3 regions of the Pelagibaculum spongiae genome follow, and region 1 is predicted to be linked to each of the others. Evidence: predicted binding sites of a transcription regulator. Region 1 holds the regulator's gene; each other region holds the start of a gene.
What was found. Region 1 encodes sigma-54, which starts transcription at its own class of promoters, with help from an activator protein. Its sites were predicted from a motif close to TGGCACNNNNNTTGCTNT; they were not measured.
Positions count from the first base shown of each region.

Region 2: a site for sigma-54 is predicted at 8,860-8,877, ahead of ygeW (knotted carbamoyltransferase YgeW). Genes of this name have one in related genera too.
Region 3: a site for sigma-54 is predicted at 4,280-4,297, ahead of fliE (flagellar hook-basal body complex protein FliE). Genes of this name have one in related genera too.

Region 1 covers NZ_QDDL01000001.1:571,928-582,137, reverse strand. The annotation lists gene rapZ (RNase adapter RapZ) at 1-620, opposite strand, end outside; gene ptsN (PTS IIA-like nitrogen regulatory protein PtsN) at 617-1,087, opposite strand; gene hpf (ribosome hibernation-promoting factor, HPF/YfiA family) at 1,108-1,413, opposite strand; gene DC094_RS02555 (RNA polymerase factor sigma-54) at 1,429-2,937, opposite strand; gene lptB (LPS export ABC transporter ATP-binding protein) at 3,207-3,929, opposite strand; gene lptA (lipopolysaccharide transport periplasmic protein LptA) at 3,916-4,509, opposite strand; gene lptC (LPS export ABC transporter periplasmic protein LptC) at 4,448-5,029, opposite strand; gene DC094_RS02535 (KpsF/GutQ family sugar-phosphate isomerase) at 5,097-6,071, opposite strand; gene DC094_RS02530 (calcium/sodium antiporter) at 6,097-7,056, opposite strand; gene DC094_RS02525 (ATP-binding cassette domain-containing protein) at 7,276-8,091, shown strand; gene mlaE (lipid asymmetry maintenance ABC transporter permease subunit MlaE) at 8,091-8,876, shown strand; gene mlaD (outer membrane lipid asymmetry maintenance protein MlaD) at 8,876-9,358, shown strand; gene DC094_RS02510 (MlaC/ttg2D family ABC transporter substrate-binding protein) at 9,359-9,970, shown strand; gene DC094_RS02505 (STAS domain-containing protein) at 9,963-10,210, shown strand, end outside.
Region 2 covers NZ_QDDL01000001.1:352,735-362,944, forward strand. The annotation lists gene DC094_RS01540 (sigma-54 interaction domain-containing protein) at 1-1,555, opposite strand, end outside; gene arcC (carbamate kinase) at 1,749-2,708, opposite strand; gene hydA (dihydropyrimidinase) at 3,391-4,860, opposite strand; gene DC094_RS01555 (YgeY family selenium metabolism-linked hydrolase) at 4,951-6,168, opposite strand; gene DC094_RS01560 (threonine synthase) at 6,243-7,445, opposite strand; gene ygeW (knotted carbamoyltransferase YgeW) at 7,529-8,722, opposite strand; gene DC094_RS01570 (methyl-accepting chemotaxis protein) at 9,414-10,210, shown strand, end outside.
Region 3 covers NZ_QDDL01000007.1:84,013-94,222, forward strand. The annotation lists gene fliI (flagellar protein export ATPase FliI) at 1-200, opposite strand, end outside; gene DC094_RS15735 (FliH/SctL family protein) at 200-1,078, opposite strand; gene fliG (flagellar motor switch protein FliG) at 1,078-2,124, opposite strand; gene fliF (flagellar basal-body MS-ring/collar protein FliF) at 2,126-3,847, opposite strand; gene fliE (flagellar hook-basal body complex protein FliE) at 3,861-4,235, opposite strand; gene DC094_RS15755 (VOC family protein) at 4,422-4,787, opposite strand; gene DC094_RS15760 (DUF2199 domain-containing protein) at 4,888-5,373, opposite strand; gene DC094_RS15765 (CPXCG motif-containing cysteine-rich protein) at 5,519-5,710, opposite strand; gene DC094_RS15770 (N(5)-(carboxyethyl)ornithine synthase) at 6,089-7,267, opposite strand; gene DC094_RS15775 (hypothetical protein) at 8,134-8,544, opposite strand; gene DC094_RS15780 (hypothetical protein) at 8,647-9,156, opposite strand; gene DC094_RS15785 (transposase) at 9,547-10,210, opposite strand, start outside.

The DNA.
Region 1 (10,210 bases):
GGTTCATCTAGTCCGGTGAGTGGCCGCAATTCTGGTACCCAATGTGGGTTTGGCAGGCTGCGCATATCGAATACAAAATCGGCATCGCTAGGCAAGCCTTTTTTAAATCCAAAAGATAAGAATTGCACCATAGTTTCACCACCCGTATCAGCTAATCTTTTTTTAATTTCACTGCGCAGCTGATGGATGCTTTGGTGGCTGGTATCAATACGAAAACTGGCGCTGGCGGCAATAGGCTCTAACCGCGGTCGCTCCAGATTGATTGCTTCGGTTAGAGATATTTGTTCGCTCGACATTGGATGCTTACGACGGGTTTCACTAAAGCGTTTTAGTAAAACGGCGTCTTCTGCGTCCAAGAACAAAGTGCTGCATTCGGTACCTTGGCTTTGTAAATTCTCCAGCAATTGTTGGTAGCAAGAAAAATCTTCAGCCAGATTTCGGCTATCGATACCAAGGGCAATTTTTGAATAGCTATGCTGCTGTTCAATGAGTTGAGTCAGCTGAGGAACCAGTGCCAGAGGAAGATTATCGACACAGTAATAATCGAGATCTTCAAGGATCGATAAAGCAATACTTTTGCCGGATCCAGATCTGCCACTGACTATCAGCAATTGACTCATGCACTCGCTCTCGGTTGGTCCAGTTCGCATACCAGCCGATAGAGTTCTTTTGAATCACTGGCGGCACGCAGTTTTTGTCGGGTTTGTTCGCTATCAAGTAACTGGGCTAATGCTGATAAGGCTTGCAAATGTTCATCACAGGCTTGTGTTGGCACTAGCAAAGCAAATATTAGATCAACCGGTTTTCTGTCTGGACTGTCAAAATCGATTGGATCATCGGTTTTGATCAGCACAGCCAAAATGTCTTCAATACAATCACAACGGCCGTGGGGAATAGCAACGCCATTTCCTAACCCAGTACTAGAAAGTTTTTCACGTTTGGTTAGATGATCAAAAACATTTAAAGCATCAATTTCAGGGCGTGTTTCGGCGAGTACTTCACTCACTAAGTGAAGTACTCGCTTCTTGCTAACCCCTGTTACGCCACAACGAGTACGCTGAGGCGTCAGAATATCAATTAACTGCATTGCTTCCAGTGTCAGAGGCCTTAATGCCCCTGCCCATGATTATGTTGTAAGTGTTTTTCCTTATGCTTGATTATCTGACGATCAAGCTTATCGGTCATCGAATCTATCGCACGGTACATGTCATCTGATTCGCAGTTGGCAACTAGTTGAGCGCCTTCTACGTTCATTTGAATTTCAGCCGTATGGCGACCTTTTTCAACGTTCAAGACAACATGTGTGTTACTGATCTTGGATCCGTGGCGGCGGATTCTATCAAGTTTTTCCTCAATGTGTTCGCGCAACGCGGGAGTAACTTCCAAATGGTGCCCTGTGATGTTCAGTTGCATAGCTTCTGCTCCTGTTCAGATTAATTGTTTTCTTTCATTGGAGGGTGGTATCGATAAAGATTCCCGATATTTAGCGATAGTGCGTCGGGCAACTTTGATACCTTGTTCTTTTAATAGCTCGGCAATTTTGTTATCGCTCAGTGGTTTTTTGGCATCTTCTGCAGCAACCAGCTTTTTAATCAAGGCACGAATCGCAGTAGAAGAGCACTCGCCACCACTGGTGGTATTAACATGGCTTGAGAAGAAATATTTTAGTTCGTAAATCCCGCGAGGGGTATGCATAAATTTTTGAGTAGTGACTCGAGAGATGGTTGATTCATGCATTCCTACCGATTCTGCGATGTCGTGCAACACTAATGGTTTCATTGCTTCATCGCCATATTCTAGAAAACCTTGTTGGTGTTGAACAATGTCGGTAGCCACTTTGAGTAGTGTCTCATTGCGGCTTTCAAGGCTTTTTAAGAACCAGCGGGCTTCTTGTAAATTATCTTTTAAAAATGAATTGTCGCGGCTGTTATCGGCGCGACGAATCAAAGAGGCATAGCCATCGTTGATTCGAATTTTTGGTGCCGTATCCGGATTTAATTCTACCATCCAGCGGTTATTGCACTTGCTGACAAAAACATCAGGCACCACATAGCTGGTGTTATTCGTCGCGATATTGCCACCCGGTCTTGGGTCTAACCCTTGAATTAATTCCAACGCCAGTTTGAGTTGTGGCTCTTTGATACGAGCTAGCCGCATTAATTGACGATAATCCCGGCTGCCGAGTAATTTCATGTAGCGGTCAACAATATTGATCGCATCGGCGCGTGAAGGGATAGTTGAATCGAGCCGTTTTAACTGGACCATCAAGCAATCGCGCAAATCGATAGAAGCACAGCCAATCGGATCAAATTGTTGGATACGATGGCGAATCACTTCAATCTCATCCAAGTTCAGCAATTCTAATTCATCTGCAGGGAGCAGCTCTTTCAATTGTTGATTGACCGTATCGAGAATCTCTTGGCAGCTGGTCTGCAGATAACCTTGCTCATCAATTGACTCAATGATTGCTTCGGCAATCAATTCATCTTTAGGATTGAAATGGGCGACCGAACTTTGCCATGACAAATGTTTTTGTAGATCTTCATCGGCAGCGGCATTGCTTTCAAAGTCGCTATTGTCTTGGGCGGAAGAGCGAGAAAGGCCAGAGCTAGAAGGTGATGAGCTTTGGTAGATATCATCCCATTGGGTGTCGACCGGCAAATCTGGTTGAATTTCTGTGGCAGCGCTCAAATCAACCGAGTTATCAATGGCGCTCTCAGATTCATTTTTTTGCGCGGTTTCGGCAGCGTCTGCTTCAGCATTGACCGATGGTTCAGCATCATTTTCGGTCAGCTCCAACATTGGGTTGCTGTCGAGATTCTGCTGAATTTCACTTTGTAGGTCGAGTGAAGATAACTGAAGAAGGCGAATCGCCTGCTGCAGCTGGGGCGTCATATTGAGGCTTTGGCCGACGCGAAGTTGTAGCATAGGTTTCATGCTGATCCCGCATAAACTGCAATGACTGAAAGTTACCTTTTTCGGTGCGTTTCAGCAAGCTTGCACGTTAGTCATTTTTATGATTCAGGCATTGAAATATAAGGTTTTCAAAGCACTGTGTCATGAAAATTGCATATAGTAAGAAATGGGGTTGCTTTTAGCGGAATACACAGTTGATGCAGCAAAAAACAACGATTATCAGATGATCAATAATCTACTGGTTGGATGCTGCCCCGACGGTATCGATGATCATGGTTAGATCGCAGCTATTAAAGACTGAAATCATCACCGAGATAGACTTGTCGAACTTGAGGGTTTTGCATTAGCGTTTCTGCATCACCTTCGGCAATTACATGGCCGTTGCTAACGATATAAGTATGTTCACATACCGACAAGGTTTCACGAACACCGTGGTCGGTAATTAATACCCCAAGGCCGCGGTCGCGTAATTGTTGAATGATCTTTCGAATGTCATTGACCGAAATAGGATCGACACCAGCAAAGGGCTCATCAAGCAAAATAAATTGAGGTGCTGCCGCTAATGCACGGGCGATCTCAACCCGACGCCTTTCTCCGCCAGATAATGCCATGCCAGCAGAATGTCGAATATGAGTCAGCTGGAAGTCTTCCAGTAAATGTTCGAGTTCTTTACGTTCTTCAGCGGCAGTTAAATTTCTTAGTTGGAGAATCGCTTTAATATTTTGTTCGACCGACAACTTGCGAAATATCGATGCTTCCTGGGGTAGGTAACCAATACCACGGCGCGCGCGATGGTGCATCGGCATGCCAGTCAGATCTTCATCACCCAGAATAACCTTGCCGCTATCGCAAGGTACTAAGCCAACAATCATATAAAAACAGGTGGTTTTTCCAGCGCCATTGGGGCCGAGTAAACCGACAATTTGGCCTGGTTTTACTTCAATAGTGACATCGGCAACCACCTGGCGAGGGCCGTATTTTTTGGCCAGGTTTTGCGCCTTAAGAACCTGCATTGCTGCTCTCATTTTGATTTAAAGATTCGGCGTTGTTTGGCTCAGAGGTAGTTGATGTATCGCTATTGTTGTTAGGCACCAAATTCAGTTGTGAGCTCTGGGGCTGCAAAATAATGGTGGCGCGTTCGCCTGGATCTTTGCCGCCACTGGAGCGAACCTGATGAGTTCGGCTGTCGTAAGTGATTTGCTGTGCGTTCACTATCGCATTACCCGGATGAATCAGTTGCGCGTCTTCAGAAAGCTCAATCACACCTTTGACAGACTGGAAAACAATCTTTGCTGCTGTTGCGGTAATGGTTTCTTGCTGTTCGTTGAGTTGCTGTAGGTAAACAGGCTCGCCAATCGCAACAATGCGATCGAGGTTACCGTTGCTGTTTTTGTGAATGCGTAACTCATCAGCAGTCAGGGATAGAGAGCCCTGGCTTAATTCAACACGGCCACTATAAATATCGATTCCCTGGCCCTGATTTAATAAAGAACTATCGGCCTGAATCTGTATCGGTTGATCAAAATCGCTGTTAAGGGCGGCGGCTGGTTGGCTGAGTAGAGTCATCAGCAACAGGATTGCCGGATATTTCATATCTTCCCCGGGTGTTGGCAAGGAGCTGCATGGTGCCAGCTTCAAGGTCAATTCGCATCCCTTGGCCGGCCAAGCGGTATTGGTCGCCGCTTATTGTAACTTCTTTATCAGTTTGTGCACGTTGCTGCTGCTGTAAATAGCGCAACTGCTCGGTTTTCAGGGCAGAGCCAAAATCTTTGGTGCTGGACATCACAACATTACCGCTCAAGGTAAATTCATCGCTTGAGGGTTCTATCTGAGCAATGTCAGCCTGGATTAACCAACCTTGGCTGCTTTTGATTTCTGGTGCCTGAATTTGACTGGAGCCATCTTGCATTTGCTGTAACGATTTACCAGACAAGTTATCGATTGCCCGTCCTTGGCTATTGAGTCGGATTTGCTGAAATTGCTGCATTTCTTGAACCACTTCAGGCTGCGCCGAGCGGTCCAGGATCACTGTATCGATAGCTGCTGGCTTGAAATACCAGCCAGCGGCTATCACAGCAATAACCGCCGCAGTAGTAAATGATCGTTTTTTCATAACAAGCAACCAAGATTTTTTTTTGGTGCATCAGTAGTTGCTGTTTGAATGGTTGTTCGAGTGTTGATTAGGCAACTCCCGCTCTAAGTAAGTCATGCATATTCAAGGCACCGACCAGTTGTTTCTGCTGATCAGTCACTAAAAATGAATTGATCTTATGCTGTTCCATCAATTGCAGTGCGCTGGCTGCTAGGTCTTCGGCATCTAAAGTTTTGCAGTTCGGCGTCATAATTTCAGATACTTGAGTGTTACTCAGGCTTAATTGATCGTCTAGCATTCGGCGTAAATCGCCATCGGTCAAAATACCCAGCACCCGATTTTTTCCATCAACCACTGCAGTCATACCTAGGCCTTTGCTGGTCATCTCCATCACGGCATATTTTAACGAGGCATCTTCAGGTACTGATGGAATCCGCTCGCCGGTATGCATCAAATCGCTGACCTTAACCAGTAATCTTCTGCCGAGGCTGCCGCCAGGATGAGAAAAAGCAAAATCTTCTTCAGTAAAACCCTTGGCTTCTAAAAGCGCGACCGCCAGTGCATCGCCCATCACCAAAGTGGCAGTGGTGCTGGATGTTGGCGCTAATCCTAATGGACAGGCTTCTTTTTCGACTGCCACATTCAAATTGACGCTAGCGCGGCGAGATAAAGTTGATTCTGGTCGGCCTGTCATGCTGATAAGAGGAATATTCATTCGCTGTATCAGTGGCAACAAGGTGATGACTTCAGAAGTTTCGCCAGAATTGGAGAGTGCCAATACCACATCTTGGCGGGTAATCATGCCAAGGTCGCCGTGACTGGCCTCACCCGGATGAACAAAAAATGCCGGAGTGCCGGTACTGGCCAAAGTGGCTGCAATTTTTCCGCCGATATGGCCGGATTTACCCATGCCGGTTACGACAACACGGCCTTTGCACTCGAGCATAATCTGACAGGCTTTGCCGAAATCCTGATCGATTCTTGATTGGAGTGCTGCAATGGCATCAGTTTCGGTACGAATAACCGCTAGGCCAAGCGCTAAAAACTGTTCTTGCTGAGTCATGGGTATTTCTCCGATAGGAATTCAGTTAACTAACGCTTTGGAATCCCAGTAAAGTCATATAGCCAATAAACAGGCTTAAAAGAAGTGCGCCTTGTCGACGGCTAAGCTGCTGTCGATGTCTGCCGTGCATTAGAAACAGAGCAAGCAATAGCGTCAAGCCCACCATTGCCGGTAAGTCACGATAAATAGCTTCGCTGGCGACATTAGATGGGCTGATCAGGCCGGGAATACCCAATACAGCAAGAATATTGAAAATATTCGAGCCGACCACTGCGCCAATCGCCATTTCACCGTGGCCTTTTCTTGCACTGGACACTGCGGCAGCTAATTCCGGCAAGCTGGTACCGATAGCGATAATGGTTAAGCCGATTAAAAGTTCACTAAGACCGGCTAGCCGAGCTAGGTCTACCGCGCCAGAAACTAGCATTTTCGAACCCATCGGCAGCAAAATCATGCCAGCAACTAACCAAAACCATGCCTGTTTTGGTTGCATCGGATCAGGCATATCAACCTCAGGCGCTTTGCCGCTTTTGCTCTGCTGCATACCTTGGCGAATTAGCCAGATCATAAACACGGCCAAGCCAACAAAAAGAATCGTGCCGTCTAGTTGATCAAGGTGGCCATCTACTAATAATCCCGCAGCTAGCAATGTGACGAGTAATAGCTGTGGGATTTCACGTTTTAATATTGCGTTATCGGTAGTTAATGGTGCGATTAGCGCTGAACAGCCGAGAACCAAGGCAATGTTAGTGATGTTGGAGCCGATAACATTGCCGACCACAATATCGCCAGCACCTTCGCTAGCCGCGATAACACCGACCAGCATCTCTGGAGCAGAAGATCCGATAGCGACGATGGTCAAGCCAATCAGTGTTGGAGATATGCCTAATAAAGCGGCAACTGCAGCGGCACCGCCGATGAACTTATCAGCACTCCAACCGAGTAAAACCAAACCTGCGAGTGTGAGTAAAATTGCTGTAATCATAATTTCGAGCTTTAACAATAATGGCGGCAATGTAAGAAGAGTGCACCAAAGATGCAACTGTTTAATTCATATTGGTTATTGACCACGGCTGTCAGACCGGACAAACTTGCGATCTTCCCGAGGTATGGGATTTTGTTTTTTTTATGGATTTTGTACTGATTTTCACCGAGTTAGAAACTAATGTGAACTTTAGTACAGTGAAAGCGTGGCATATTGTAAATGACTCAACAGAACGACAATCTGATTGAAGTTCGTGATTTAAAATTCTCTCGCGGCAATCGCATTATTTATGACGGAATCGATATGGATATCCGTCGCGGAAAAATTACTGCTTTTATGGGGCCGAGTGGCACGGGTAAAACTACCTTGCTGCGGATTATCGGTGGTGAGCTGACTCCGGATTCTGGTGATGTATCAATTGATGGGCTGTCTGTGCCTAATATGACGCGCAAACAGCTATTTGATATCCGGCGTGATATGGGGATGATGTTTCAAAGCAGTGCATTGTTTAGTCAGTTAACTGTTTTTGAAAATGTCGCTTTTCCTATCCGTGAACACACCAATCTGTCAGAAAATATGATTCGTGATTTAGTGTTAATGAAACTAGATGCGGTGGGATTACGCGGTGCTAGGGATTTAATGCCAACCGAACTTTCTGGTGGTATGGCTCGCCGGGTTGCAATGGCCAGAGCGGTTGCATTGGATCCGGCGTTAATTATGTATGACGAACCTTTTGTAGGTCAGGATCCCATTTCAATGGGCGTACTAGTTACGCTGATCAAACGGTTAAATGATGCATTGCAACTTACTTCAGTAATTGTTTCTCACGATGTGCCAGAAGTAGCTTCAATTGCTGATTACATTTACTTAGTTGCCAATGGCAAAGTGATTGGCCAAGGCACCCCTGAAGAATTGAAATATAATGATGCGCCGAGGGTTAAGCAGTTTATGACGGGCTTACCTGATGGTCCGGTGCCATTTCATTTTCCGGCTGAAGATTTTGCCAAAGATTTATTGGCCGGGAGTAAAGCGTAATGCTGGATCATATTTTACGCGTTGGCAGATCTGGTAGTGACTGGATCGAGACAGTAGGCCGTGCAGGTATTTTTCTCGCCCAATCCATTTTCAGAGTACCCAAACCGCGTAGCGGCTTTCCTGCGTTGGTTGGGCAATTATATTCAGTGGGTGTTTTATCGTTACTGATTATTATTGTTTCAGCGCTGTTTATTGGCATGGTACTCGGGCTTCAGGGCTACACTATTTTGGTATCGTTTGGTGCTGAAGAAGCGTTAGGGCCGATGGTATCTTTAACGCTGGTTCGAGAATTAGGCCCGGTAGTTGCTGGTTTATTATTTGCCGGTCGTGCTGGTTCGGCATTAACTGCTGAAATTGGTTTAATGAAGGCAACAGAGCAGCTTTCTTCGATGGCAATGATGGCGGTTGATCCATTGCAACGAGTGATTGCACCAAGGTTCTGGGCAGGTTTTATTTCATTGCCGCTGCTAACGTTTATTTTCACCAGTGTTGGTGTAATGGGCGGTTATCTAGTGGGCGTGCAATGGTTGGGAATAGATAGTGGTGCCTTTTGGGGCAACATGCAGCAGGCAGTCGATTGGAGTGATGATGTTTTAAACGGCACGATAAAGAGTATTGTTTTCGGCGCTGTAGTTACTTGGATTGCTGTGTTTCAAGGATTTAATTGTATTCCGACTTCGGAAGGGATTGGTCGAGCAACCACAAGAACAGTGGTCTACGGCTCGTTAGCTATTTTGGGGTTGGATTTTATACTGACTGCCGTGATGTTTGGAGGATTGGCTTAATGAGAAGCCGTGGTCAAGAGTTTACCGTTGGTCTGTTTTTAATTATTGGCTTTGCTGCATTAGTGTTTATCGCGCTAAAAATCAGTGGCCTTGCGTTTGGTCAAGATCGTCTTGCTTACTCAGTTTCTGCTCGCTTTGAAAATGTTGGAAGTTTAGCAATTAGGGCACCTGTCACTATTGCTGGTGTCAAAGTAGGTGAAATCACCAAAATTGATTTTGACTCAGATACTTTCGAAGCAGTCGTAACCGTTGGAATGTATCAAGGCTATAACAAAATCCCCGCGGATACTTCTGCTAGCATTCATACCGCAGGCTTATTAGGTTCCCAGTATCTGGCCTTGTCACCTGGTGGTGATGATGAGTCGTTGGAGCAGGGTAGTGAAATTGAAATTACCCAATCAGCATTGGTATTAGAAGAACTGGTTGGACAGTTCCTGTTTAACGCAGGTTCAAATAGTAGCAATGAAGACGAGGAATTCTAAGTGAAAAAGTTATTGGGACTGTTTTTGTCTTTATCTTTGTTAATCAGCAGTTCTGTCTATGCCGATGATAACGCAGATGGTATAGCCGCGGTTCAGCTAGTTGATTCTGCAATTAGTAAAATGCTGCAGGAATTAAATCAGCGCAAAGATGAAATTAAAACGGATGACACGGTTGTTCCGGATATTCTGCGCCGTCAGGTAGTGCCGTATTTTGATGTGGTGCGTATGTCAAAAATTTCTTTAGGAAAATACTGGAGAAAACTGACGACTGATCAAAAGAGACAGTTTCTTGCTCGCTACACTGAATTAGTTATTGATACCTACAGCAAGGCTTTTGGCTCTTATAACGGCGAGCGAGTTGAAATTGTCGATAAAGTCAGCAAGGTGCGTAAAGGCAAAACGACCGTGCGTACACGTATTTTAAGAGATGTTGGCGCGCCGGTTTCAATTAACTACAAGATGTATACTGCCAAGTCGGGTATGTGGAAAGTCTACGACGTGCAAATTGAAGGCATTAGCATGGTGTCTTCATACAAGTCGCAGTTTTCTTCAACCATTAAGAAAGATGGTATTAATGGTTTGATGGAAAAATTGGGAATGGGTAATGGGTAGTCCTGTTGCCGAGCGAAATCTGAAGCAAAAAGCTCTGTTGCAAATTGAATCAGATGGTTGCTGGAAGCTCTCTGGCTGTTTGAACTTTGCTTGTGTATCCATGCTGGAACAGCAACTGGTTCAGGCAATAGAAAAAGCCAACCAAGATTTGCAGATAGACTTATCCGGCGTTGAGCACAGTGATTCCAGCGCAATTGCGCTATTAGTCAGCGCTTGGCGACTCGCCGAGCGACAAAATAT
Region 2 (10,210 bases), 220 kb from region 1:
GCTTTGGCCGAACAAAATTCGGATTAAAATAATCGGGTAATAATTCAGTATCAATACTACGGCCAGGCTCAACCATATTGACTAAAAATTCAATCAAATTACCCAGCTCTCGTACATTACCCGGCCAGTTCCAGCGAAGCAGCAAATTTTTAGTTTCACGTGTCAAATCTGGGCGCTGCACACCAAGATTTCTTGAGTGAAGCCCGAGGAAAAAATCAGTCAGCAATAAAATATCTTCGCCCCGCTCTCGAAGCGGTGGCAAATACATAGGTATAACGTTCAAACGGTAGAATAAATCTGCACGAAACAATTTTTGTTCAATCAACTGATCAACGTGTTGATTAGTTGCAGAAATCACCCGAATATCTACTGGAACAGTTTTACTTGAACCCACTGGTGTCACTTCGCGCTTTTCTAACACTCTCAATAGCTTGGCTTGTAAATGAATCGGCATATCGCCAATTTCATCCAGAAACAAAGTGCCGCCATCGGCGCTACGAATCAGGCCAGTACTACCTTTGCTCGATGCACCAGTAAATGCGCCTTTGACATGACCAAATAATTCACTCTCCAACAATTCAGCTGGAATTGCTGCACAGTTAATTGCCACAAAAGGTCTCGATGCTCGACAACCAGAATCATGAATCGCCTGGGCAAGTACTTCCTTACCTGTGCCGCTTTCACCGCAAACCATGACACTAGATGGACTGGAAGAAATTTGTGCAACTTGCTTTCTAAGTTTATCCATTGCCGCCGACTTACCGACCATTCTCTGTTTTTGGCCGGGGCGTTTCATAGTTTCGGGTGGCATATAGTCGTCAGATAACACCAGAATTTGTTGACTACCACAGTGTAATAATTGCCCGGGTAATCGCTGCTCAATATCTGCCATACGAATTAGATATTCTTGGCGAAATCCGGCAGAGGAAGATGCCTGGCCGAACGGCCGAAGCATGACATCTGATTCCATTAAATCTAAAGAACCTATACCTAATTGTTCTCTGGCTGACCGATTGGCAAAAATAGCGCGCCCTCGATCATTCATCAATAAAAGCCCTTGATTTAAGCTACTTGCCAGCATTCGAATCAAAGAAGCAGAGTCCATCACTGGCTGGCTATCTTGCAGCACTTTTGCAATAAAAGACTGTGCCATACCTTTAATGTATTCTAATAAGTCGGTGATATTATCGAGCAGGCGAACCCGTTGATCTTGATTAAAACACACCAGATTAATCACACCGAGAATATCATTGCCAATAATCAGCGGAACGCCCATCGAGGCAGTTTCTGTGCAATTCTCTCGCTTACTACACCCCTCACAAGCCACGTCTTGGCCAGCATGACGAACAATTTTGTGGTTTCTGGTCGACAATACACCGCGCAATACACGTGTACCACCATGCAATTGTTTACCAATATCTTGCCCATAAGGCCCTGTGCCAGCGACACGAACCATATCTGTGTCAATCACTTCAACTTCGAGTTTTAGTATTCGGGACAACACTTGAACAAAACGGTTTACCGATGACTGGACAGACATTAATTCAGATTGCACAACAAGCTCTCCTCCCTAAAAACTGGTTGTCCGCCAGCAAATAATCTGACTGACCAATTTTGAAGCTGATTTGATTATGGTAACAATCGGAATAAACTTTATTGAGTTGAGACAACAAAATGATAAAAACAGGACACTTTATCAAATTGATTGAAGTGTCCTGCATGCATATTTAAGTGTCTATTAAACTATTTTAAAAACCTGCAGCTTGCTCAATCGACGAATAATATTGAATCTCATTTTCAACTTCTGCTTTAATCGTAGTGCCCGCTAAGCCTTCAATTATTTCAGCAGCTTGTTCTAATGAACCAATACCAGATAATTTCCCACCATCACGAACAAAACCATTGGCTGCTTCCACTTTTGGTCCCATTGAACCTGCAGAAAAACCAAAAGAATCCATTTTGTCTGGCGTTGCCAAGCGAATATCTTGAGAAGCAGGATCACCGTATTGGGTGGCTACCGCAGCGACGTCCGTCAAAATCAACAAAGCATCAGCACCAATATCACGCGCCAGCACTCGAGAAGCGCGATCTTTATCGATCACCGCTTCAACACCTTCGAGTTTTCCATTAATGCGCTTAACTGGAATACCACCGCCACCACCGCAAATTACCGTAATGTCGCCACTGGATAATAAATGACGCAAAGAAGGTAATTCGAGAATTTCACTTGGCATAGGCGAAGGCACAACCCGGCGGAAATATTTACCATCGGCCTTGATTGCCCAGCCTGGGTTTTTCTTTAACAGTTCTTCTGCCTGCTGCTTGCTATAAACCGGCCCAACAAATTTATCTGGGTCAGAAAATGCAGGATCTTGAGGATCAACCAATGTTTGAGTGGATACCGTGCACACCTTACGATCTGGCATAAAATTGCGCAGTTCTTGCTCGAACATAAAGCCGATCATGCCTTGAGTTTGGGCACCCAAAGCATCCAGTGGATAAGGAGCTACATCGCTATAAGCTTCATTCATTAATGCCAGCAAACCCACTTGCGGTCCATTACCATGGGTTAAAACCACTTGATGATTCTCTGCCAACTTGGCAATAGAACGAGCAGCAGTCCGAATGTTTTCACGTTGAACGCTACATTCCAACGGCTCGCCCCGCTGTAAAATGGCATTTCCACCTAAAGCTACAACAACCAGCATAATTCACCTCTAACGCTCTTAAAATCATTCAGACTTGTCAAACACGTCTGATGTCTGTGATTTTAAGATCTATTTTTAATTTAAAATTCATGTAGTAAAAGCAGCTGAAATTTAATCATTTCAGTGTTGCCCCCTACACTTGATATTGCATGATTCAATGCATCATCCATACCAACTTCTTAGGGCTTCAAAATATAATAAACACCCTGTTTTTCGAGGTGTCGAACTTTAGGTTGTGGGTAGGTTTGATAAGCCTTCGACGCAATCAGACACTTTTGGAATCTATCGCCAGATGTCTGATTTCGTTAACACTCATCAAACCTACAACGTCCGAGACAATTTCAAATTCCTGAGCCTCTTAGCTATTTTTAAAATTAAAAAAAACAGTGCCAAAGGGTTTCTATAAGTATAAAAGGTATTAATTGGTGGTATTAATTAGTGGCGTGAACCATGACAAATAGCTGGCAGACAATCGTTTGATCAATCTGCAAATATATATTGAGAATTGCAGTTGTCTTGTTAATTTCTAATGGTGAAAAAATATCAAAATGCGATAAATAAACTACAAAAAAAATACGCTCTCAGCTGCCTACCCTTTACTACTCATTCTAACCTCTCACAATGAGAATAAGAGCAAGGACTGGCAGCTGGAAACGCATGATATATCAGTTATTACCTTGAACTAAGCTGTTTGAAAGAAGTGATATTCCTCTGGCAAACCCGAGCGTTTTAAGAACTCGCCATACCCTGGAGCACCGACAAATTGTCCATCCTTAGCAACAATCTGACCACGTACCATAGTCAGAACTGGCCAACCACGAACTTCCATACCTTCAAATGGGCTGTAGTCGCTATTTCCATGCAAATGGCGCTGAGTAATGCGAACACAGCGGTCTGGATCAAATATCACTAAATCAGCATCTGCGCCTTCACGAACCACACCCTTGCGTGGATATAATCCAAATAATTTAGCAGGTCGAGTGCTGGTTATATCGACAAAACGATTAATGCCCAGCTTGCCTTTCATGACCCCTTCAGAAAACATCAGCGGCATGCGCGTTTCAACACCTGGTGCACCACCGGGACACATTCTAAAATCATTTCTTCCCGATAATTTTTGTTCGAAAGTAAAACTACAATGATCGGTTGCAACGGTAGAAATACTGCCATCTTGCAAGCCTTGCCATAAGCTGTTCTGGTGATCCATATCGCGCAATGGTGGGCTCATAATATATTTCAAACCACCCATTTCCGGCTCGTTATAACGGCCGATATCGAGGGTTAAATATTGCGGGCAGGTTTCAGCAAAAACAGGCTGACCTTCTTGCTGGGATAACCGAATATAATCTAGTCCGGGACCATTAGATAAATGAACAATATACAAAGGTGCATTACCGGCAATTGCTGCTAAATTAATCATCCGAGCAATCGCTTCTGCCTCACATTCTGGTGGGCGGCTTAATGCATGATAAATTGGCCCAGTATTTCCTTGGGAAATATATTTCTGCTGCAACCAGCTAATTGCTTGATCATTTTCTGGGTGAACACAGGCTAAGGCATCCAGCTGACCTAACCGTTCAAGCACACGAAGCACTTCGCCATCGTTAAGCTTGTGTTTATAAGTTAAATAAAGTTTAAAACTGGAAATACCTTCTTGAAGTACCATCGATTCCATTTCATCAAGAATCGAATCATCAACATGTTGAATGACGCCATGAAAGCTGTAATCGACCACTGCTTTATCTGCTGCAAAAGCATGATAACGTGCTAATTGATGGTGGAGATTGCAACCTTCAGGGCCAAAGCCCATATGGTCGATAATCGTAGTGGTGCCGCCACAGGCTGCCGCAATTGTGCCTGATTCAAAATCGTCACAACTTTGCGCCAACCCCACATCAATATTGAAATGGGTGTGAGCGTCGATGCCACCGGGCATTACATATTTACCAAATGCATCGATCTGCTCGGCATCAGGCCGAAAAATTGATGGCGCGATTTCGGCGATCTTACCGTCTTCAATTAAAATATCGACATGGCTGGTACTATCAGCATTAACCAAAGTTGCATTTTTAATTAAAGTGGCGCACTTACCGCCCTCTTTCGCCAGGTTATTATCACTATTAATCTGAGCGTTTTTTTCTGCGGCTGACATAATTTTTCCTCTGGGATTAAACACCCGACTCGAAACATTCTGAGTCGGGTGAATCATGCCTAAGTCAGATCTTGTTTTTAACCAGATCGATTACGCTTTATCCAAATACATCAGCGGAATAACTGCGTACATAGCGGCACAAGTAACCAAATCTTCTTTCCAAGTTTTCTCGTTAGGGAAGTGCGCTTCTGCTTCCTTACCAGGGCCAAAGCCGATGCAAGGAATACCATGGCGACCCATGATAGATACGCCATTGGTAGAGAAGGTCCACTTATCAGTACGAGGTTCTTTGTCGAACAACAAGCGATAGCTGTCTTCCAGTGTTTCAGTCACTACGTGATCCGATGGAATCACCCATGAAGGGAAGTAACATTCAGTTGGGTAAACTAGACCTGTGTATGCTGGGCGATCATAGTTGTACATGGTCACTTCACCTTGAGCCGCTTGTACTGCTGGCAATGCGCGAATTTCTTCCAGCGCTCCTTCCCAGCTCTCACCTGCAGTCAGGCGACGGTCAATTGAAATAGCGCAGCTATCTGCAACCGCACAACGACTTGGTGAAGTGAAAAACACTTCTGAAACAGTCAAAGTACCCTTACCCAAGAATTCATCATCACCTAGATTTTCACTAAGCACTTTGATTTCGCTAAGGATTGGAGCCATTTTAAAGATTGCATTGTCACCACGTTCTGGCGCAGATCCGTGACAAGAAACGCCCTTCACTTCAACACGAATTTCCATCCGACCACGTTGACCGCGGTAGATGCCGCCATCGGTAGGCTCAGTAGACACTACAAACTCAGGCTTAATACCGCTTTGTTCGATAATGTACTGCCAGCAAAGACCGTCACAATCTTCTTCTTGAACGGTACCGGTAACGATTAACGTATAATCATCTTCCAGCCCTAAATCTTTAATGATCTTACCGGCATAAACCATTGAAGCCATGCCGCCTTCTTGGTCTGATGCACCACGACCTACAATGATTTCGTCGTCTTCAAAACCTTCATAGGGATCGTAGTTCCACAGTGATTGGTCACCAACACCGACTGTGTCGATGTGTGCGTCCATCGCAATAATCCGCTCACCATGGCCCACATAACCTAATACGTTGCCCATTGGATCGATTTCAACCTTGTCAAAACCAACCTTTTCCATTTCTTCTTTAATGCGCAATACAACTTTTTCTTCATCGCAAGATTCACTAGGAATGCGAATCATATCGCGCAAAAACGCTGACATATCAGCACGGTAACCTTTAGCTTTCTCTAGCACTTCAGAAAAAGGAATGACTTTTTTATCGCTCATTTGATTCACCTCAAAACTTAAATACTGATTAACAATTAACGCTTAATAATTAATGCTTTTACCGAAATACCTTTTCAGGCTTCGCTTACCAGTAACTCATTAATTGAGCCTATTGGCTCAGGTAATAGTGGATTACCTTTCGCTGCGGTAGCCGCATCTTTAAGTCCATTGCCGGTTGCCAAAACTACAACTGTGCTGTCAGCTGGCAACTGGTCTTTTACTGCCAACAAACCAGCAAACGCCGTTGCACCTGCTGGTTCTGAAAACAGTCCACTCGATTCAGATAGATACTTTTGCGCTTTTAAAATGGCGTCATCTGCCACTCGAATACAGCGCCCATCGTATTGCTTTAAATAACCCAATAATTGATAGCCATTAGCTGGCACATCAACACTTATTGAGTCGGCAATCGTGGTGGCAGAAATTTTTTCGAAATGCCCTTTTTCCATCGCAATACACAAGGCATCGCTATTAGATGATTGCACCACCCAAATAATCGGCATTTCATCAATTACACCCGCTTCGATTAAATCACGGAAACCCTTGTAAACACCGCCAGCAATACAACCATCGCCCGTCGCTACAAAAACATGGTCAGGTGCTTTTTCCAATTGACGGACCATTTCAATGGAAACGGTTTTCTTACCTTCAATCGTCATCGGATTAAAAGCAGTATTTCGATTCATGCCACCAAATTTATTACTGTAATCCAGCGCGAGTTCGCAAGCCCGGTCATAATTACCGTCAACCAGAATTAAATTGGCACCATATTGTTGCGCCTGAATCATTTTTGCTGCTGGTGCAGCCTTTGGCAGAAACAAGGTAACCTTCTGACCTGATGCTGCTGCAATACCGGCCATGGATGAGCCCGCATTACCGGTGGATGCCAACACAATTTCATTAATGCCATTTTCTTTAGCAAATGCTGAAACCATCCAGGATGCACGATCCTTGAACGAACTAGTTGGGTTAGCACCATCATCCTTAATAAATAAATTATTTAACCCAAGCGATTCACTCAATCGAGTCGGTGACCACATCGGCGTATTGCCAACAGGGATGGGGGCAAAGCTTTGTTTAGAAACAGGTAACCAATCACGAATATCACTCAATGAAGTACCAGACAAATCACTTTTTCCTTTAACAGAAAAATCAACTTCTAATACACCACGCAGTGGTTCATTTACTTTTTGCTTACTTTTACAAGCAGGACAAAGCATCAAATCAGTTGAGATTGGATAGTGAGTGTGACATTCATTACAGCGATACTGCGCCATTTTTAAGCTCCTGAACTCCCAAAGTACCCGGGATTAAAACCCCGGTCTGCCTTAAAAAGGCAGACCGGAACACCGATCAACAATTACTGCGCTTCTACACGCTTTTGTGAACGCTCGATTAGCTCTTTCAGTACTTTTGCTGGCTCAGCAAACTTACGGTTAAAGATCATTGAAGCAATAATGAATGGCTTCCAACCCGCTTCTTTATAAGTGTCTACTAGGTATTTATTAAATACGCCTTCAGTCACTTCGCCTTCTTTACAAGAAACACCGGTAATATCTGCTGGTAAGCAATGCATATATAAAGCTTCACCGTCTTTGGTCTGCTTCATCATTTCTTCGGTGCAATGCCAATCTTTATGCTGGGCATTTTGTGCTAGACATTTCTCTTCTAAATGCTTCAGCCCTTCTTGGTCATTGGCATATAACAATTCTGTACGCTCGCCCATTACCTGATATGGCGCCCAGGATTTAGGGTAAACAATGTCGGCATCTTTAAATGCTTCTTCCATGCTGGCTACTTGAGTAAAAGAACCGCCGCTGGCCTCAGCATTGTGCTTAGCGGTTTCAACGACTTCAGGAATCAGGTCATAGCCTTCTGGGTGGGCCAGCGTCACATCCATACCAAAGCGAGTCATCAAACCGATAATGCCCTGAGGAACTGACAGTGGCTTGCCGTAACTTGGAGAATACGCCCAAGTCATTGCAATCTTTTTGCCTTTTAATGCTTCTAAAGAACCGAAATGCTCTTTTAACCATGCCAAGTCCGCCATTGACTGAGTTGGGTGGTCAATATCGCACTGCAGGTTAACTAATGCAGGGCGCTGGGCCAGTACTTCATTTTCTTTACCGAAGTCCAATGCATCAGCTACTTCACGCATGTACTTGTTGCCATGACCAAGATACATATCGTCACGAATGCCGATAACATCTGCACAGAAAGAAATCATATTGGCTGTTTCACGAGTAGTTTCACCGTGAGCAATCTGGCTTTTGCCTTCGTCTAGATCTTGAACTGCCAAGCCCAATAAATTACATGCTGAGGAATAAGAAAAACGTGTCCGGGTAGAATTATCACGGAACAAAGAAACACCTAGGCCAGAGTCAAATACACGGCTGGAAATATTCTGGTTACGCATTTCACGCAAGGCATCTGCAACCAGCAGCACTTGCTCTAACTCTTGCGGGGTTTGCTCCCAAGTCAGCAAGAAATCTTTCAGGTGCAACTCAGAATCCAGTGATTCAATCTGTTCAAGCAACTTAGCTAAATCGGACATGATGGGTTTCCCTTAATCTGATAATTAATAAAATCAGTCGATACGCTCAACACAATCGATACGTTCGACGCTGAGAAAGCTCCCTACCGAGTCCATCAAATATGCAAGGAACCAGGAGCGTCTCGCTTGCCAGATACAGTTCAATTTGCGTGCCAGCTAGGAAAAACCAAATAAAATTAAATAAATAACCAATAACAAACAACAACTTAAAACTTTATCGCATTAGTGTTCAAAACAACCTATGCATTATCGAAATCTAATTAGTGAATCAACGCTAGCGGGTTTATCAGTTTGATCTTCAGCACTACAAAACAGGAATCAATATGAAAATTTGAGTGGGATCTGAATCTGCGAGATGGGCTTAACTCATTAATAAGCTTCACATCCAATTTTAATTATCAAATGGTCATACCAGACGAACTAGCTACTAACACCAAAATAAAATAATTTTAATCAAACGATAGCTAAGCGAATCCTTGAAACTAAATATTGATTACAATTGTGTTTTATCACTTATGATCGATTGAAACAAACGATTGTTTGCCGCAAAAGCGGTATTTTTTTGTCGCCGTTCATCTGTTTTGCTTTCAAGTTGTTAGGTCCTAAAGCCGATAACTTGTTATCAGGGCACATCAGAGAGCAGGCTATGATTCATCTCAGTTTTAAAGCTAGGATCTATTTATGTGTGGGAATGGCAATTTTGCTTTCCCTGTCGACTACCAATTATCTAGCTTATAAAGAATTCGAAAAAAATATTGCCAGTAGCGCTAATAGCTACTCGATGTTGGTACTCGACTCACAAGCCAAAGCAATATCTGCCTGGATAAGAGCCAAACAAAGCCTAGTCACTGCCTCAGCAGAATTTCTTGCTAACAATCCATCTTCCGAAATGATTATTGCCAATGCTCGGCAAATGGTGGTGACCGGCCAATTAGAAGAAGCCTACATTGGCTATGAAGATGGCAGCGCCTATACCAGCCAGAAAGGATTGCTTGATGCCTCGAGTTACGATCCAAGAGTTCGCCCCTGGTACGCCGATTCCAAGCAAACCCGCCAACTAGTAGTAACTGATGTCTATGCAGATGCTCTCACCGGCAATAATGTGATGAGCATTGGTATGCCAATCATTATTAATGGTCAGTTTTCCGGTTCTGTTTTAGCCGATATCAGCCTGGCTGAAATTACTAAACGAGTGCAATCAATTCAGTTTAAAGGTGGCTATGCCCTTTTATTCGATCAAAAAGGTAAAGCACTGGCTGATTTCGCCGGCGTTAAAAAAGACGGTTCTTTAAGTGGTTCAGACCCAGAATTGCGAAGCTTAGAAAAAGCGATGATCAGCCAAAACTCTGGCAGCTTAGAGTATCAATTAAATGGCGATAATAAAGTCGGCTTCTTTAACGACATTGAATTGGGTGATGGTAAAAAATGGAAGCTACTGGTTACCGTTAACCAAGAAGTAGTTTACGAAGAGTTAAATGAAGCGGTTAG
Region 3 (10,210 bases), on a different contig from region 1:
TCAAAACCAACTACTTCAGCCATCGATGATTCGCCCGAGGCAGACTCGACCTTGCAACGACTACCCACCGGGCTAACGCAACCTTGTGCTTCCAGAGTCAAACCAACCATGCGAGTTAATTTCCCACTCACTTGCAAGCCACTTTTACTCGACTCAATATCTTGACGGCGAGCCTGTAACTTTTTAATTAAATCTTGCATTAAAGCGCTCCAGAAGAATCAAGCAAGCTGGCGGCGATAGCGCTATAACGCTGCTCTAAAGTGGCATCGACTTCAGATACATTTCGAGATACACGACAGCCGCCGCGAGTAATCTCCGGATCCATTTCCAAAACCCAATTGGCGGCTTCTGCCGGCGCTAATTGCTGAATTAATTCGACGTCCTGGGGATGTAAATAAATAGTGACCGGCTGTTCATCTGACTGAGCATTTTTTGCTTGGTTTAGCAGCTTTAATGATTCATGAATTACGGCCAAAATTTGTTCCGGCGCAATTTTTAATTGTTGGCCAATTACCTGGCGAGAAATACAGTCAACCATTTGCAAAATTTCTTGCTGCAATTGATCAAGCTGCGAATTTGAATTAGTAGCATCTGACCCTGACAACCAGCCTTGTTTCAAGCTACTTATCAGCTGAGAAAATTCGACTCGCTGCTGTTGCAACAATTGCTGCTGCTCTGCTTGAGCTTGCTCTAAACCTTGCATTCGCCCCTGTTCAATACCTTGAGCTAAACCTTGCCCCATGCCTTGCTGAAAGCCTTTTTCAAAAGCAACTTCCTTACCTTTAATAAGCCCTTCTTTAAAGCCTGTTTTACTGGCGTTTTGACGCACGTCTTTTATCTGCTGGCGGATTTTTGATTGCTGCAACTGTTTTTTTTGTTGCACAGATTTTTGTTGTATCTGATTAACCGCCGGTTTGAGACCCAACTCAGAACGCGCCTGAACCAGCTGTTCTTTCTGCTGATCTTTCCAATTCTCCACTACCGGGCCATTAACTGAGGGCAAATCCCAACTGGTTAATTCAGTGACATCTTCAGCAGCGATAACACCTGAGGTTTGCTCTTTGTTGCTGATCAGCATCAGAGCATCTCCTCGCCTTTACCAGCGAGTGTAATTTCACCAGAATCTGCCATACGTTTAGCAATCGAAATAATTTCTTTTTGCGCACCTTCAACTTCAGACAGTTTAACAGGCCCTTTGTTATCCAGATCTTCACGCAAGAATTCAGCCGCACGTTTACCCATATTGCCGAAGATTTTCTCGCGAATGGTTTCATCTGCACCCTTCAAGGCCAGCACCAGCGTTTCAGATTCAACTTCACGCAACAGTGCTTGAATACCGCGGCTATCAATGTCGCCAATGTTGTCAAAGACAAACATCAAATCTTCAATCTGAACGCCAAGCTCTTCATCAATTTCACGGATCGCATCCATTAATGGCGCTTCCATACTTGAATCGAGGAAGTTCAGCATATCCGCCACAGTTTTGACGCCACCCATGCCAGAAGTTTGTCCACCAGCGCTGCCATTGACGAAATGCTTTTCCATAATGTCGTTCAATTCTTGCAGTGCAATTGGCTGAATGGTGTCTAATGAAGCCACTCGCCGCACAATATCCAACTGGACTTTTTCACCGAAGAACGACAACACTTCTGCTGCTTGGTCTGGCTCTAAATAAGCCACCATAATTGCCTGAATCTGCGGGTGCTCGTAACGGATAATATCTGCTACCTGGCGGGCATCCATCCACTTCAAGGTATCTAGTCCCTTAGTGTTGGCACCAATCAGAATTCGATCCATCACTGAGCCGGCTTTTTCTTCACCCAGCGCCTGAGTCAGCATTTTCTTAATGTATTCATCCGAGCCCATACCGAGGCTGGTTTGGCCTTCAACATTGGCCATGAATGCATCTAAAACACCCGAAATCGCTTCGCGCTTTACATCTTTCAAACTGGCCATCGCGATACCAATTTGTTGTACTTCTTTGGGCTCAAACTGCTTCATTACTTCAGCAGCGCCTTCTTCACCAATCGTCATCAGCAATAGCGCAACGCGATCTACGCCAGCCATGCCTTTAATTGCATCAAGCCCTGTAGCATCACTCGTTGCCAGTTCATTTTCAGCCATGTTACTCGCCCTCCTTCATCCATTGGCGCAGCACTATGGCTACTCGACCTGGGTCATCCATCGCCAGCGCTTTAATTGCATTTAATTGCGCTTGATAACTATCTTCTGGCGCCGGTAATTGCAGGTCGGTTGAACCGGTTAAGGTAATTTTGTCATCGCGTAAATCGCCATTTTCATCCAGTAAATCGGGGTCTAATTCGTGCTCTGCCGGTAATTTATTGGTATCGCCTGCCAGACCGCGCATTACAGGCCGCAGCAAACCAAACACCAGAATCAAAACCACTAACAATGCCAACAAATAACGCATCACACTTGGGTCTAATAACATTTGATACCAAGGTGCTGCTTCTGGAATTATTTCTTGGGGCAATGGTGCAAAAGCGGTATTAATGACTGTGACGCTATCGCCACGATTTTGACTAAATCCAACCGCATCTCGTACCAGTGCGGTAATTCGATCTAATTGCTGGGTAGTCAGTGCAGTCTGCTGGGTTTCGCCATTAACGATTTGTTTAAAATCATCGATGACTACAGCCACTGATAGACGACTTAATGAGCCGACAGGGCCGCGTACATAACTGACAGTACGATCCACTTCATAGTTCTTGGTTCCCTGTCGAGATTTCTTAAGTGGAACTACTGCACCCTCAGCACCCTCAGCAGCAGCCTGTTCTGGCGCAACACTACCACCGGGAGGTTGGTTGCTTAATGCACCTGGAATGCCTCCATTGAGACTATCGCCAACTTTTTCTTCTTCATTCCATTGCTCACTACGAACTGCCGACTGATTCGGGTTATATTTTTCTTCTGCCCGTTCTGCCGAAGAAAAATCCATATCAGCCGTTACCTGAGTTTTAAACGCTTTATCACCTAAAACCGGCCGTAAAATATCCTGAATTCGCTCAATGTAGGCTTGCTCTACTTTTTTTCGATAATCAAACTGGCGCTCAGAAACTTCTAATGGATCTTTTTCAATATCGGATGACAATAAGCGACCGCGTTGATCAACCACCGTCACTTTATCGGCAGTTAATTCAGGAATACTGGTTGAAACCATATTAACGATCGCTTGAACCTGAGATCTTTCAAGTCGACGGCCGCTAATTAAATCAAGCATTACAGAAGCACTGGGCTTACGACGATCACGAATAAATACCGCATCACGTGGCACCGCTAGGTGAATACGCGCACTTCTTACCGCATCTAAACTGGTAATAGTGGTTGCCAGCTCCTGCTGCAACGAATGCATATAGCGCTTACGCTCCATAAACATTGAAGTACCCAGCGAAGACTCTTCCTGCTGCATTGCTGCAAAACCAGTAGTGGGTGTTGATGGCACACCTTCAGCCGCCAGTTTTAAACGAACACTTTGCAGCTTTTCAGCATCAACCATTAAAAACCCAGTTGATTGATCAACGCTATAAGGGAAGCGAAGTCTTTCCATCGCATCCATTACTTCGGTCATTTGCTGATTATCTAACCGAGTAAACAACACTCTTTTTTCTGGCTGCTGCGACCATAAAACGACTGCTACGCCTAAAGCGACACTAGCAGCTAAACCAACCATCAACCCCAATTGACGTAAAATTGGCAGCTCGGAAATACCAGTCCACAACGCCGCCAGTTTTCCTAAAAAACCTGGCAATGGAATTTTGCGATCAGGCGCGGGCGAGCCCGCTTGAATATTAGTGTCAGCAGTGGCTGCTGCAGTTGAATCCGCCATTAGTTACTACCCATTACACTGGCATGTTCATGATGTCTTGATATGCGCTAACCAGACGGTTTCGCACTTGAAGAGTGGTTTCAAAAGCCAAAGAAGACTTCTGGCTTTCCAGCATCACCCGCCCAATATCAATTGAAGGATCGCCCTGCTCATAGCGGGTGGCGGTCATGTTGGAATGTTTTTGAATGTCGTTGACGTTATTAATCGCCCGGGAAAACAGCTGGCTAAAATCAGCTTTTTGTATCGCTGGTGCTTGCCCAGTCAGCCCTTGAAGGCCCATTTGCTCGCTTAATCCAGCAACTGCCTTTGGACCAGGGTTAACCTGATGAACCTGGCTTTGCAGATTTCGCAATTGCGCTAGCATTGGACTGGTTTCGATACCGCTCATTTCCATTATCCCTGAAGTCGAAATTCCGACAGACTAACCAAGGATATTCAACAAGCGTGCCAAGACTGCCAACAAATTGATTTACAGGAATTTAATAAGCGCGGAAGGTTTTTTTGACGCATAAACCGAGTAGCTAATGCGAAGATTTGGCGGTGATCATAATTAAACTAGGAGCTAGCCAGACTGTTATTGATATTGCCCACGTAGACCAATCAAATTACCAAAGGGATCTTTGAACTGACAAATACCTAGGCCGTTTTCAATTGCCATCGGACCGCGATACAGCTTAGCGCCTAAATGCTCAAATTGCTGCATTGCGATGCTTAAATCCTCAACCGACCAATACAGAACCGTACCAAATGCACCCGCTGCGACTTTGCTATCTGAAGGCACCATTTCTAATTGAAACCCATCAATATCTAAAACAGTAAAATCAAATTCAGCCACATAATTACGCTGCGCACGCGGGAACGCTTTCTGGTACCAATCTAAAGCAGCGGGTATATTATCAACATAAAGAAATAACGCCGCCGGTTTTACTTCACTAGACATATTCTTAACTCAATGTGTTATTTATTAAATGAAATGTGCTGGTTGTTAAATAGACGAACCTTTGGCAATGGTTCGCAGATACAACTGATTATTGAACCAGTCAGCCAAGATAATCATGAGTTATTTCCCAAGCTCGATCCATAGTAATGCCGCTTTCTTGGGCCAAATACAATGGATGGTCTGATTGATCCAATACTACTAGTGGGCGCTGACCACTGCCTTGGAAGTGGACCATGGTTTTTAGGCTGAGCGTTGAAATACCGTCATACTTTAATTCATTTGCCAGACTGCCAATGAAAGGGCCAATTTCATTAGTGTCATAATTATCTAGGTAGTTGGCAAAATGCGCTTTCTCTTGGGAAATCCAAATACCAAACCCAAGATGCTCCTCACTTTCTAATACAGGGATGAGTAAAACAGCACGAATAAAAAAATGTTGCTTGTCTATCGCACACAAATCAGAATCCAATATAACTCGTGCATCTCGTTCTTCTTCAGCAATGGATTGAGCATGCTCTGGCTGGTCGAATGTTAAATCTTGCATGTGATCATGCGTTTCTCCACAGCAGGCACATTTGTATTGCACTTGGATATCTCCTTAAACAATCATCTATGTAGTTGTAGAACCAACATTCGCTATAGCCGGATCGCTTGATAACAAAAGTTTGTTGCTATCTGCAAGGTTTCATTCTGCCGTACTTGGCACGGCCATTAAACACAAGCATCAAGCATCAAGCATCATCTTCACTGCGAACCAATACCTCTAACGAATCTTCCAAGGCGGAAACTGAAAATACAATAGGCTTGCAGCAAACCTGACAATCTTCAACATATTGATTGCCTATGTCTTCAAAATCAATCAACACATCAATTTTTTCACCACAATAGGGGCAATCAACTGAACGTTCACTTAACGAATTCATAACAACATCCTGAATGTACTTTTGAGATAATTGATTAGCAATCAGACCTGATAATAGTTAACTGACTGGAGAGTAATAGAAATTAAACATATCTATTCTCTAATGTTATTTTGAGAATAGCATTTTTCATCAAGATGTTAGCAAGAGTTGAACTGTGTGGGATAACTCGATATTTTTACCAGCGACTACCCCAGCTAATGTTAATTGTTAAACAATATTAGCTGGAGCAGCAAAGCTCTGAGACTGAATTTTTTAGATTAACTAACACTGATTTATTTTTTGCACTGCACGATTTTGACAGATCATTTCACGGCAATAATCATGTCGTTACAAGTAGTGTTAGCAACACTGCCTCAGCCTATTTGATCGCAAATATCTTCAAACAACATTATCAGAAGCAATATTTTTTTCTGGGTTGATACAAGCATGTGGATATTCAGCTTCACGCTGTTGAAATGACAAAATAGCATTGCTTTTAATCACACCACAATCAATGTTAATTGCTCTTCGAATTGTTTCGTTTTCATGCCAAGATTCTCGACCAGCAAGTACTGCTGGCAAGTAAACAATTAACGCCGCTGAAATAGACCGGGTTGCACTTTCCCACAAATAGCTAGGCGTATGATCAACCGCATAATAATCAATGCTTTGATACTTAAACATCGGATTCTTAAAAGTGGTTGGCTTGGCAAAAAAGAATCCCATACCTTCATCACAACTGACGTCAATAATCAGACTATGCGGTTTAAGACAGCCACTTTCTGCTTCAGTAACGAAGTCAGTTGGGCTTTTAGTATTTTGAAAAGTGCCGTTTACAATAATATCAGCTTCACTAATCAATTCTGTCAGCGGTCTTGCGGTACCGTCATGCTCTACTACCACCATACGGGCCTCACCTTCTTCACCGGCTCGGACTCTCACGTAGTTACAATCCAAGACCTCTTCACGAACTTCATCTTCTGTACGTTGAATACAGATAGTAATATCTCTAAAACCATGTGCTTTCAGCGCATAAATCGCGCCCCGGCTAACTGCACCAAAACCGAAAATAATTGTTTTGCGCTGATCACCATAATGTCCATCAATACCTTTAAGCTGCAGAGAATGAATCACTGCACAATAGCCAGCCATTTCATTATTTTTATAGAAGGTATGGCGCCCTATCTGGCCATTCGGTGACCAAATAAACATATCTTCAAAGGCAATCAGAGTTTGCTTGCGGTCTAGCGCCGCCTGTGTAATATCTTGCTGCTGCACACAGTGCACATAGCCCCAGAGCGTTCCACCTTCACGAAGCTCTTGCAGGTCAGCCAAAACCGGCTTGGCGATAATTACCGTGCCGATATCTGCCAGTAATTCATGTCGAGTGGCAACGCCACCAGTCAGTTCAGCGATTTCAGCATCTGTGACACCAAACGGTTCGCCGTAACCTTTCTCAAAAATTAACTGACGGCGAAGCGCTTCGGGAATTCTCAGTAAGTGCTCGGGATGAATTGGGAAACGTCGTTCATCTTCTTTTCTTGAAGTCCCTATGACGCCTACTTTTGATAGGTTCATGTCGTTGCGTCCTTGTTATTGTTATTGGCTTTTTCAGCGAATTACTACTTCTGTCAATAAGTCAGCATTACACACAACATCTGTAGGTAGGCTCAGGATTTCTGAAATCCCATTGCTGTAAGCAGACTCTATAGACAGCTCATTAGAAAACTTGACAAAATGCTGTATAGAAACGTATGTAAAAAATTGTGTAGAAATAACCGGGGAGATCAGCCTAATGAACTTGATGGTTGACTGCATTTCCTGGAAATTCTAATAGCAATTTTTTTTAAAAAGATACTAATAAAATTCTCAAAATTTACAGTTAAACTCAGCTTTTATAGTTCATTGGTTGACCATCATGCAGGATTGACTGCCGCTTTACCATCGAATTCATCCTTAAACTCAACTTTAGAGTGAGCGCCTCCGCTTATGGTGGCGCTTGCCATTCTTAAGTTTCTCTTTCTTTCTCTGTTCTATTGTGTTTTTACAGCACCTTACCGTTGCAGGTTTTTTCAACCGCTATTTTCGTAATCTCGTGGCTCGAATTTTTGATCTTTTGGATGCCACGAGCTTCGCACATTAACATGCATTAAATCCCGAACCAGCCCCTGCTATAGATGCCCTGCCGTCGTAGGGTGATCTTGCCCCCAAGGTGAATGGTTATTTTTTCAAAAGCGCTATTTTTCAAAGTGCCATATATTATTTTTCAAAGTGCCACCCAAAATATTTTCTATAACTAATAACTCAAAACTTGATGGCTACATTCTGCAATATTTTAAGAGCATTTTACTTCAGATACATTTTAATGCTGATTATTTCGATAAAGCGCCCAGCAGAAGTACCGGATATATCCGGCAAGTTAAAATCATTTTTATTGAGAACTTTTAACTAGATTTTTTTGACGGCGGCTGGTGTAGCGGTGATTTCTGCTGATCAATCTGACTGACTTGAGCGTCACGCCAAACTTGTGTTTGTTGCTTCACTCTTGCTTTGAACGCGCTGATATTTAGATAACTGCCTATCGCATGGGAAAATGCTCGAACGTTCGATAACGCCTTACTTTGGCCGCTCATGGTTTTAGCCCACCAGACTGCTGTAGTATCAATTTTTAATCTGTCGAAAATAGGAGGCAGTTGGCTATCCATGTGATATTTTTTATCATTTCGCGCCATTCGGGCACTGGCATCAACTAGCTCTAAATAATCCTTTAATGAAAACGGCAAAGGTTTTTGCTTTACATGTGACTTGTCGGATTTGTTCTTTGGATTAGCGCTATCTGAAAAAGGTTTCAACAAAGCAAACTGATAATCATAGCGTCGGCTTTTAATCGATTTCTTATTATTTTTAATACGAGTTTGGTTAGATGCTATTTCAGGCAGTTCAGTTTCGACTCTTGCTTAAATGGACGTGTAATCCGATGTTTCTGGTGTTTTAGCTATGCCCGCTCGCAAAGGGTTGAGGTCAACGTAGGCCATGCAAGTCAGCAGTGCTTGCTCATCGAGCAGCGCTTGAGCCTTAAAACGGCCTTCCCAGAAACGCCCCTTGCAATGGTCTTCGGCATTGGCCAACCGAGCCAGCGGTTCATTAATCGATTTCATAAACCAACTAATTGAATACAGTCGCTTGCGATACTCTTCAGCTTTGGCTTCAACATAATGAATTTCAGCTTCACTGAGCAGACGACGCTTTTGTGAACTGAGGTATTTTTTAACTAACGGCTCGGCATCGAACACTTTGGTATATTGCAATAATACCTGGCGCGCACTCCATTTATCAGCTCGCGCAACATCAACATAAAGCACCAAATGATAATGATTGCTCATCACGGCATAGGCTGCTACATCAATCGAAAATGCTCGAGTTAACCGATCAATTCGATCAAAATAATGGCAAAATAATGGCGCCACCCATAATTCAACTTACAAAATAATGGCGCCACCCATAATTCAACTTATAACTAACGTTATTTTATTTATATCGAAAACCATTTGAGATCTTTCGGTTTTTTGAGCCAACATCTTCTCTCTAGGTCGCTATCTGAAAACCTAGACAACAGAAACATCAGGCATGCCCGGCAAGTTAAATACACCAAAAAATGGCGCCAAAAAAATGGCGCAAAAATGGCGCCACCCATAATTCAACTTATAACTAACGTTATTTTATTTATATCGAAAACCATTTGAGATCTTTCGGTTTTTTGAGTCAACATCTTCTCTCTAGGCCGCTATCTGAAAACCTAGACAACAGAAACACCAGGCATGCCCGGCAAGTTAAATACACAGATTTAATTAACAGTATTAGCTGGAGTTTTTCGGCGGCGGTTGGTTGGCTCGCCAAGCTTGCGTTTGTTGTTTCACTCTTGCCTTGAGCGCGCTGATGTTTAGGTAACTGCCTATCGCATGGGCAAATGATCGCACATTAGAAAGCGCCTTACTTTGGCCGCTCATGGTTTTAGCCCACCAGACTGCTGTAGTATCAATTTTTAATCTGTCAAAAATAGGGGGCAACTGGCTATCCATGTGATATTTTTTATCATTTCGCGCCATTCTGGCACTGGCATCAACCAGCTCCAGATAATCATTTAATGAAAACGGCAAAGGCTTTTGCTTTACATGTGGTTTGTTGGATTTATTCTTTAGGTGAGCGCTATCTGAAAAAGGTTTCAATAGAGCAAACTGATAATCATAGCGCCGGTTTTTAATCGATTTCTTATTATTTTTAATACGAGTTTGGTTAGATGCTATTTCAGGCAGTTCAGTTTCGACTCTTGCTTGAATGGACGTGTAATCCGATGTTTCTGGTGTTTTAGCTATGCCCGCTCGCAAAGGATTGAGGTCAACATACGCCATGCAAGTCAGCAATGCTTGTTCATCAAGCAGCGCCTGAGCTTTAAAACGGCCTTCCCAAAAACGCCCCTTGCAATGGTCTTCGGCATTGGCCAACCGAGCCAGCGGTTCATTA